Regions from separate parts of the Rubrobacter tropicus genome, predicted to be linked through region 1. Evidence: riboswitches for the same ligand, from Rfam matches in the RefSeq annotation. Region 1 holds a riboswitch; each other region holds the start of a gene.
What was found. Region 1 has a riboswitch for cyclic di-GMP ahead of GBA63_RS09625 (S8 family peptidase). Riboswitches for the same ligand answer to the same signal wherever they lie in the genome.
Positions count from the first base shown of each region.

Region 2: it holds a riboswitch for cyclic di-GMP, as region 1 does, so the genes downstream of both, GBA63_RS03185 (glycoside hydrolase family 5 protein) here and GBA63_RS09625 (S8 family peptidase) in region 1, are expected to answer to the same signal.
Region 3: it holds a riboswitch for cyclic di-GMP, as region 1 does, so the genes downstream of both, GBA63_RS01525 (response regulator) here and GBA63_RS09625 (S8 family peptidase) in region 1, are expected to answer to the same signal.

Region 1 is NZ_CP045119.1:1,934,997-1,938,269, forward strand. It holds gene GBA63_RS09620 (acyl-CoA mutase large subunit family protein) at 1-1,303, shown strand, start outside; cyclic di-GMP riboswitch class I at 1,504-1,582, shown strand; gene GBA63_RS09625 (S8 family peptidase) at 1,686-3,266, shown strand.
Region 2 is NZ_CP045119.1:682,459-685,731, forward strand. It holds gene GBA63_RS03185 (glycoside hydrolase family 5 protein) at 637-1,971, opposite strand; cyclic di-GMP riboswitch class I at 1,990-2,069, opposite strand; tRNA gene GBA63_RS03190 (tRNA-Lys) at 2,272-2,344, opposite strand; gene GBA63_RS03195 (HD domain-containing protein) at 2,717-3,273, opposite strand, start outside.
Region 3 is NZ_CP045119.1:340,778-344,050, reverse strand. It holds gene GBA63_RS01530 (aminotransferase class I/II-fold pyridoxal phosphate-dependent enzyme) at 1-1,593, opposite strand, end outside; cyclic di-GMP riboswitch class I at 1,848-1,928, shown strand; gene GBA63_RS01525 (response regulator) at 1,988-3,273, shown strand, end outside.

The DNA of each region.
Region 1 (3,273 bases):
GATGGGCCGGGACTCGGACCACGAGCTTAGTCTCGGCGAGGTCGGAAAAGTCGGGGTCGCCATAGACTCCCTCCTCGATATGCGCGACCTCTTCGACGGGATACCCCTCGCCGAGGTCTCGACCTCCATGACAATAAACGCCACGGCCTCGACCCTGCTGCTCCTCTACTCGCTCGTCGCCGAAGAACAGGGCGCGAGGCCCGAGCAGGTAACCGGCACCACCCAGAACGACGTCCTGAAGGAGTACCTGGCGCGCGGGACGTACATCTACCCGCCGGCTCCTTCCATGAGGATCACGACCGACATGTTCGCGTACTGCGCGAAGGAGCTTCCGCGCTGGAACACGATCTCGATCTCCGGCTACCACATCCGCGAGGCGGGATCCACGGCCGTCCAGGAGCTCGCCTTCACCCTCTCCAACGCCATCGCCTACGTCGAGGCGGCGACCAAAGCGGGGCTCGAAGTCGACGAGTTCGCCCCGCGGCTCTCGTTCTTCTTCAACGCCCACAACGACCTCTTTCAGGAAGTCGCCAAGTACCGGGCGGCGAGGAGGATGTGGGCCAGGATCATGCGCGACCGCTTCGGCGCGACCGACGAGAGGAGCCTGAAGCTCCGCTTCCACACGCAGACCGCAGGCTCCTCGCTCACCGCCCAGCAGGCCGAGAACAACATAGTGCGAACGACGGTTCAGGCACTCTCGGCCGTGCTCGGCGGCACCCAGAGCCTTCACACCAACGCCTTCGATGAAGCGCTCGCCCTGCCGACCGAGCGGAGCGCCCGCATAGCGCTCAGAACCCAGCAGATCCTGGCCAACGAGGGCGGCCTCACCGACACCGCGGACCCCCTGGCCGGCTCGTACTTCGTCGAGTCGCTGACCGACGCCGTGGAGGAGGAAGCCTGGGAGTACATCGGCCGGATCGACGAGATGGGCGGTTCGGTCAAGGCCATAGAAGAGCGTTTCATGCAGGCGGAGATCGAAGACGCGGCCTTCCGCTACCAGCGCGAGGTGGAGAAGGGGGAGCGAATCATAGTCGGCGTGAACCGCCACGCCGGCGACGAGGACCCGGAGATGGACCTCCACACCGTGGACGAGTCGATCCGCGATACCCAATCCGCCCGCCTCGCCGAACTCAAGGAGGCCCGCGACAACGCCGCCGTGGACCGCGCGCTCGCGCGACTGAAGGCGGCGGCCGAGGGCGACGAGAACCTCCTCTATCCTATGCGGGAAGCATTGTCAGAGCTCGCCACCCTCGGCGAAGTCTCCGACACTTTACGCGGGATCTTCGGCCAATATAAACCCTGAAGCGGTTTGCAAGGAGGTCGAACCTCCTTGCAGGGCGATCGGCTTTCAGCTCTCAGCTCTCAGCAAGAGCAAAAAGCCGACCGCGCGGATCGCGGTGGCATTGCCACCGCGATCCGCCTTAGAGGCCTTTCCGATAGAATCGTACACAACGTGGAGCCCTTCACGTTTGCCGGGGTGCCCGCCGGGTAAACTGGCAAGGCTTACGAAAAAGGCAAACCCGTCGCGAGGCGGGGACGCAAAGCCACGGGCCTCTTGCTGAGAGGGCGCCGGGTCGCCGAAGGAGGGTTCAATGTCTTTGATCCGTAGAACAAGCTTGTTGGCCGGGGCTTCCACGGCCGCGCTTCTTGTGTTTATTAGCCTTCAAGGGGCTACCCAGGAGGCCATGACCCAGCCCGTTCGGGAGGAGGATCCTACCTACCAGGAGGGTTCCGCCCGGCAGTTCGCGCCGGGTGAGATCATCGTCGGCCTCGAACAGCCGGCCTCCCAGGCGGACCTCCGCGACCTGAACCGGGAGACGGGGGCCACTATCGAAGAAGACCTTCCTCGCAGCGATGTGAACGTCGTGGACCTGCCGCGCGACCTGACCGTGAACGAGGCGGTGCGGGCCTACGAAAACTCTCCCGACGTCGCTTACGCCGAGCCGAACTTCAAGCTCCAGCCGGCCGCGGTCCCGAACGATCCCCAGTTCAACAACCTTTGGGGCCTCAACAACACCGGGCAGACCGGCGGGACTTCCGACGCCGACGTGGACGCGCCGGAGGTGTGGAACACGGCCACGGGCAGCCAGGACACCGTCGTTGCCGTGATCGACGAGGGCATAGACACGAACCACCAGGACCTCAGGGGCAACCTGTGGACGAACACCGGCGAGATAGCCGGTAACAACGTCGACGACGACGGCAACGGTTACGTGGACGACGTCAACGGTTACGACTTCGCCAACGACGACGCGAGCGTCTACGACCCCGACCCCATAACCGGCAACGGCGACGAGCACGGCACGCACGTCGCGGGCACCATAGCCGCCACCGGCAACAACGGGGTCGGGATCACGGGCGTCAACTGGCGGGCGCAGGTCGCCTCCCTCAAGTTCCTCGGCGCGAACGGTGGCTACACCTCCGATGCCGTAGAGGCCATCAACTACGCGGTCGCCGAGGGCATGGACATCTCCAACAACTCCTGGGGCGGCGGTGGCTACAGCCAGGCGCTGCGCGACGCCATCGCCAGGGCCGACGCCGCGGGACACATCTTCATAGCCGCGGCCGGCAACGGTGGCTCCGACGGGGTCGGCGACAACAACGACGCCACGCCGCACTATCCCTCCAACTACGAAGTCCCGAACGTCGTCTCCGTGGCCGCCACCGACGACACCGACGCCCTCGCTTCGTTCTCCAACTTTGGGGCGACCAGCGTGGACCTTGCGGCGCCCGGCGTCGGTATCCTGAGCACGCTGCCGGGCAACAGCTACGGCAGGTACAGCGGCACCTCGATGGCGACACCCCACGTCGCCGGCGTCGCGGCGCTCATCAAGAGCCGGGAGCCCGGCCTGGACGACGCCCAGATCAAGGCCCAGCTCCTGCAGTACGTCGACAACAAGGCGAGCCTCCAGGGCAAGGTCGCGACGAACGGCAGGATCAACGCCCTGCGCTCGGTGACGGAGAACGCGGACACGACGAAGCCGACCGTAACGGAGAAGCGCCCGGTGCCTGCTAGCAGCATCCGGGACCGCACGCCCAAGATCACGGCGACCGTCAAGGACAACAAGACCGATCTCCAGAAGGGCAACATACAGCTCTACGTAGATGGTTCGGCGCGGGGCGGGTTCACCTACTACGCGGGTGTGGACCGGCTCATCTACACTACCCCGACGCTCTCTTACGGCAACCACAGCGTCAGGATCGTCGCCAAGGACACGGCCGGCAACACCACCTCCTCCAGCTGGGGCTTCAAGGTAGTCAGGTAAGACCGGC
Region 2 (3,273 bases), 1.3 Mb from region 1:
AAGAGCCTGCACCTCCCCGGTCTTTTTTGTAGCATTTCAGCTAGTCGGCACGCTTCGGCTTTACGGCCTCCGCTTTCGGCATCTCAGCCGCTTAGATCTTCCCGCACTCGGGTAACGTGTCGCCCCTTGTCTTGAACGCTTGTAAGAGTAATTGTCTGATGCCCATAGACCGGGAGTTCGAACCGGGTCGGTCGCAGTAACCTCTCCTGACAGGTTGCCCGGACGTTACTCGTTTACATGCCGGCAGCCCTTATCGTTGGGCCGACGCGGAGGTCCGCGGCGCGGCTCGTCGGCCACGCAAGCCCCGGTTAACAAAACTTAACGTTACTATAATCCGGGATCGGGCCGATCCTGCGAGGGGTGGGCCGGAGGTTACGGCACGTTCCCGGTCATTTTCCCTGGTCCCGGCCTGGCGCTCTGGGTAGACCACTGTCGCCACCGAGTCCGACGGCGGGCGCTTCTAAAGCGGGTTGCGGTGGTATTGAACCACCGCAACCCGCGCTATCGGCTATCGGCTATCGGCTATCGGCTATCGGCTATCGGCCGTCAGCCATCGGCCAAAGAAAAGGCAGCCGAAAGCTGATCGCTGAAAGCTGACGGCGATTGCAGGGAGGTCCAACCTCCCTGCAATCTGCTCTAGTAACCCTTCGCGGCGTAGTGGGCGTTCTCGTCCTCGTAGGAGCGCACGTAGTTGCCGCCGCCGGTGCCGGACCCCGAGTAGTAGTCGAAGTACTGGTGGGCCGTGTAGCGGACGTTGGGTATGCTGGTGGGGATCCAGGGTCCGTTGGGGTGGTGGTCCACGCACTCGTCCACGCTGGCCCTGTAGGTGGTGACGGCGATCGTGGTCCTGTCTCCGCGCCCGCGGATATCGGAGACGACGGAGCGGGTGATCGCCTCCCACGTCTGGCCCTGGGTCTTTCCGCGGGCCGGGACGATGCCCTTCTTGCCGTTGGGCTCGTTCATCAGGTCGTACACGATGACCGTCGGGTCCGAGCCGAACTGGGCGGAGAGCCTTTTCCACAGGTCCCTGAAGTGGCCCACCGTGCAGCGGGGGGAGTTGAGGGCCTGTTTGCCGGTGCCGTCGTGGCCGCCGATGGCCGCCGTCCAGTAGCCGCCGTAGTTGTGGCAGTCGAGCACGACCTTGAGGCCCGCCGCCCCGGCGTTGCGGACCGAGCGCTTCAGCCGCGCGAGCTCGGCCGTCTTCAGGCCGCCCCCGAGCACCGGCTGCAGGCGCTCCCACCGGAACCCGATCCTGACGATCCCCACCCCCTCGGAGCGCAGGTATCCGAAGGAGTTCATCCCGCCGTTGACCGCCGGGTCCGAGGGGGTGGGGTTGACGGTCGGGTACCAGTAATCTTCGCCGTAGACGCCTGGTGCCCTGTTGGAGTGGGTGCCCTCTTCCCACCGCTGCCCGCCCGAGAAGTTGACGCCGCGCCACGCCCCTGGCACGTCCAGGTGCCGCTTCACGAGCGCGGCCTGGTAGCCGGGTTTTGCGACGGCTATGGGGTTGGGGCCGCCCGCCCCCTCGCCCACGCTCATCCACAGGGAGGCGAAGTAGCCGCCGTCGTGGGTATCGTTGTAGCGCTCCGAGCACTCCTGCGCGGTCACCCACAGGCCCTTCGCGTCGGCGTGGGAGTACCACGCCTCGCCCAGTCGGGCCCACCGCTCCTCGTCGGGGGCGAACTCTTCGCGGCTCCTAGTCGTGTTCTGCGGGAAGCCGACCTCGCCTATGTAGCCCCGGGCACCCCGTAGCCAGGAGGTGAAGATCTTGAGCTCGTCGAGGGCCAGGTGGGTGACCGCATCCTGATACCCACCATGCTCCGGGTCTCCCGTGTGCGCCCGCGAGGGACCGCCGCCAACGACGCCCAGGGCGGTCGTCCCCGCCCCCGCAAGCGCCAGCCGCCTGATAAATCCCCTGCGGCTCAGGGTTCCGACGGCAGGCACCCTCGAAGAATCGCCAACGGACCGCACCTATTCCCCCCTCTTCTGTTCGGTGGCCCGGCCGCCTATCCGCGGATAGGCCCGTGGCTTTGCCTGCCCGCCTCACGACGGGGTCGCCCTTGCGCAGCAGGAGGCAAATGTATACATGTGAACAAGGGGTGTCAAGACGGCGAGGTTTGTCCGAGATGGACGAAGCGCCAGGTCAGCGAAGCGGCCCGTGGGACCGAGAAGGTCTGGCGAAAGCACCCGTTGCAGTAGGGAGCCCCCGGCGGTCCACCGGGGGCTCTTCCCGCTGCCGTGTCCTGCCCGCAAGACGGGGCATTCTTGGAGTGAGCCGCCCAGGACTCGAACCTGGAACCTAAAGATTAAGAGTCTTTTGCTCTGCCAATTGAGCTAGCGGCCCGTGCGCGGGGATTATAGCATCGCCGATCGGGATGGCCAGGGTCGAAGGTTAAGTTTTGTTGTCGAGGCTTGCGCGGACCCTGGCCGTGTGTTTATAATCTTTGTATCATCCTAGCGGTTCTTCTACGGGCCGCTAAGGGCCGGAAAAGGGGCTTCCCTTCTGTGAACGCCGGCCCTTTTTTTATGAGCTGGTCAGCAGTTCAGCCTGTCAGCATTTCAGCCGGTCAGCACGCCGCCTTCGGCGGCTCTCAGCGCTTCAGCCGGACCAGAAATCCTCTGCTCGCCCGGGTGGTGCCAGAGCAACCTCTGAAATGCTGAGATGCCGAAAGCGGAGGCCGCAAGGCCGGAGCGTGCTGACAGGCTGAAACGCTGTTTATCCGACTTCCCTTGCGATGGTGAAGAGCTCTTCGGCGTGGCGTTTCACCGAGGTCGCGAGGTTTTCGGTCGCGGTGGCTATGGTTACGCGGCGGAGGGGGGCGTGGAAGCGGGTAAGGTCGTCCCCGGACATGCCGGAGAGGCTTCGCCAGCCGACGGGGTTGCGTTCGCCGGGGAGGGGGAGGTGGCGGATCAGGCGCAGGTCGACGGAGAAGTCCTGGCGCCTGGGGAGGTCTATGAGGATGTCGAAGGGGCCGGCGACGCCCTTGCGGTAGCGGGTGAGGTAGCGGGACCAGGCCTCCTCGACCCGGCGTCGCCAGGAGGCGTCGTCGCGGAGGCGTATCAGGGGGTCGTAGCCCGGATGGCGCTCGTCGAACTGCAGGGCGAGGTGGTAGGGCTTTCGCTCGGCGAGGCGGTTCATCAGGACCGACGTGGAGCTCTCGGCCTCGGCCGAGTCCTCCAGCAGCACGAAGGCGCCCGCGTCGTCCTGTTCGGAGAGCTTGTCGAAGGTAACTATCTCGTCCTGAACGGCGTCCTGGACGGCGCGTTGGAACA
Region 3 (3,273 bases), 1.6 Mb from region 1:
GTTCTTCACGTGGCTGCGTTCCAGCTCGTGGACGATCACCAGGCGCTCGTCCCCGTCGATGTCCACGGAGAAAGCGGCGCTGCAGTCCGGACGGAGGGCCGCGTGGCTCTGCTCCGCCGTAAGCTCTATGTCTTGCGGGTAGTGGTTGCGTCCACGGACGATGATGAGGTCGTTGAGCCGCCCCGTGATGAAGAGCTCCCCGTGGTGCAAGAACCCCAGGTCGCCGGTCCGCAAGAAGGTCCCTTCGCCCGTATCCGCCAGGTAAGCCCCGAACGTGTCCTTCGTCTCCTCGGGCCGCCCCCAGTACCCTTGGGCGACGCTGGGACCCGACACCCACACCTCTCCCACGCGGTCGGGCGGGCAGACGGTCAGGGTTTTGGGATCGACCACGACGATCTCCTGGTCGGCCGGAGCGCGCCCGCAGCCCACGATCGAACGCTGGCCTCCATCCGACGCGGCGACGGCCACCCGATCCCGCTCGAGCTCAGCCCCTTCGAGGGGGAGCACCACGGGCGGATCTTGCCTCCTTCCCCCCGACACGAACACGGTCGCCTCCGCGAGGCCGTAGGCCGGGTAGAACGCCTCCCATCGAAAACCGCAGGGCGCGAAGGCCTCCGCGAACCGCTCCAGGGTCTCCCGCCGGATGGGCTCGGCCCCGCTGAAGGCCAACTTCCAGCCGCTGAGGTCCAGGGTCGCCCGCTCTTCGGGGGTGATCACACGGGCGCAGAGGTCGTAGGCAAAGTTGGGCGCGCCGGCGCTGTCGGCCCCCGTACGGGAGATGGCCCGCAGCCAGCCAAGGGGTCGCTGCATAAAGGAGGCGGGCGGCATGAGGGTGGCCGGGAAGCCCCCGTAGAGCGGCTGCAGTATCCCGACGATCAGCCCCATATCGTGGTAGGGGGGCAGCCAACTCACCATGTGGCTGCCCGCCGAGTGCCCGAAACCGTGGTAGATCAGGGCCAGGTTGTGCAGCAGGTTGCCGTGGGTGACCATTACTCCTTTGGGCGAGGAAGTAGAACCCGACGTGTACTGCAGAAAAGCAAGCGTATCGGCGTCCACCTCGGGCCGGCGCCACGCTTCGGCCCGGTCTTCGCCGTCGTCGGTGGACAGCCAACGCAGCGACCTCATCTCCGGGGCGTGCGCGAGCCGCTTCTCCAGGTTGGACAGGACGGGAGAGGGGGCAAGCGCCACGGTCGCGCCCGAGTCCGTGGCGATGGAGCGCAGCCTGGATATGGGGCGGTTGAGCCGCGGCGGGTAGGCGGGCACGGCCACCACCCCGGCGTACAGGCAACCGAGGAACGCGGCGGCGTAGTCAAGGCCAGGGGGGTAGAACAGGAGGACACGCTCCCCGGTCTCGACCCCCAGAGCTTGCAGCCTCGCGGCCACGTCCCGGGCCCGCCCGTCCAAACCCGCGTAATCCACGAAGTCCCCCGCGGATTCCCCATCCTCCAGGAACATGAAAGCTTGGTCCCTGGCCTGGTGCGACGCCCTGTGCACGAGCAGATCTATCAGGGTGTCGGGCTCGACCTCGTCGTCGGGAAAGGGCGGGCGGAGGTCGTCGGGCACCTCTTGACGGCCGCCTTTGTGCAGCACCATGTTCCCCCTCCAGGATAGTTTGTCCGCGTCACGCGAGCGCTGCCGCGGCGTACAGCAAGCGGCCCCCGCTTCCCGCACGCGCGGCCTTTCGCATGAAGAATAGCACGAGCCTTTCGGGAGGATGCTTGCCGCGTTCACGTAACCGGCCACTTACCGTGCGAACCAAGCTACTTGGCGTACCATGACCCCATGTCGCCACAAACACCCGCGTGTCGCACGGCGCGACCCCCGGCCACGATGTACAATGTCGGGCGTCCTGGAAAAGGTAAACCCGCCGCGAGGCGGGGGCACAAAGCCACGGACCTCACTCACGGGGAGGCAGCCGGGCCGCCGAAGGAGAGATAGAGTCTATGCCGTCCTTCTTTCTCGGAGCCGAAGGGCGCCCGACTCAAGCATGATCAGCGCGTGGAAGAGTGAGGGGGGGCGGTCGCGGGCGTGGCTCGTCTACCTGATCGTGGGCGCTCTCGCGACGGTCGCGTACTTTTTCCTCCCGTCACCGGCCGCGCAGGACACCCTCCGCCCGCTCTTCAACCTGGCGGCGCTGGGGGCGTTCGTGGCCGGCATCCTCATGCACCGGCCGAAGCGTCCGCTGCCCTGGTACCTCTTCACCCTCGGCACGCTGTTCTTCGTCCTCGGCATCGTGACGTTCGTCTACTACGAGGTCACCCTGGGGAGGACCCCGTTTCCTTCCCTGGCCGACGCGTTGCTCATCGCCAGCTACCCTTGCGCGGCCGGCGCCCTGCTGCTTTTCCAGCAGCGCAGGTTCGTTCGCGACAGGGCCAGCGTCATCGATCCCATAATCGTCGCCGTGGGCGTGGGGGTTATCGCGTGGGTCTTCTTGATGCGGCCGTTCTTCGAGGACCAGTCGCTCACCCGGCTCGAGCAACTCGTCTCCGTGACCTACCCGCTCATGGACGTTCTGCTGCTCGCCTTCGTGGTGCGGATGTTGCTCGTCTCCGGCGAACGCCCGTTCGCCTACTACCCGCTGGTCGCGGGTGTGTCGTGCACGCTGGCTTTCGACGCCGCCTACACCGTGTCGACGCTGGCGGGCACCTACGAAACCGGAACCCCGGTCGACGCCCTCGAGATGCTCTTCCTGGTTTTTCTGGGTACCGCCGCGTTGCACCCGTCGATGGTGGATCTCTCCGACGGCGTCGCGCCGGATCCCGAGACCAGGCTCACGCGTCGACGCCTCGCGCTACTCGCGGCGGCCTCCCTGACGGCCCCCGGGCTGCTCGCGGTCCAGGCGGCGCGGGGGGCGCCGCTGAGCGTGCCCGTGATCGCGGGGGGCTCGGTCGTGCTTTTTTTGCTGGTGCTGTTCCGCATGATGGGCCTCATGCGCAACAACGAGCGGGCCGCGGCGGAGATCCGCCACCTCAACGAGGGACTCGAAGAACGGGTCGAGGAACGTACCTCGCAGCTAGAAGCCGTCATCGACGAGCTGAAGGTGGCCAGAAACGAGGCCGAGGCGGCCAACAAGGCCAAGAGCGAGTTTCTGGCGAACATGTCCCACGAGATTCGCACCCCCATGAACGGCGTCATAGGCATGACCGAGCTCCTCCTGGACACGCCGCTCGACGCGGAGCAGCGCGAGTACACCGAGACGGTGAGGGCGTCGACCGAGAACCTGCTGGTCATCATCAACGACATCCTGGACTTCTCCAAGATCGAGGCCGGGAG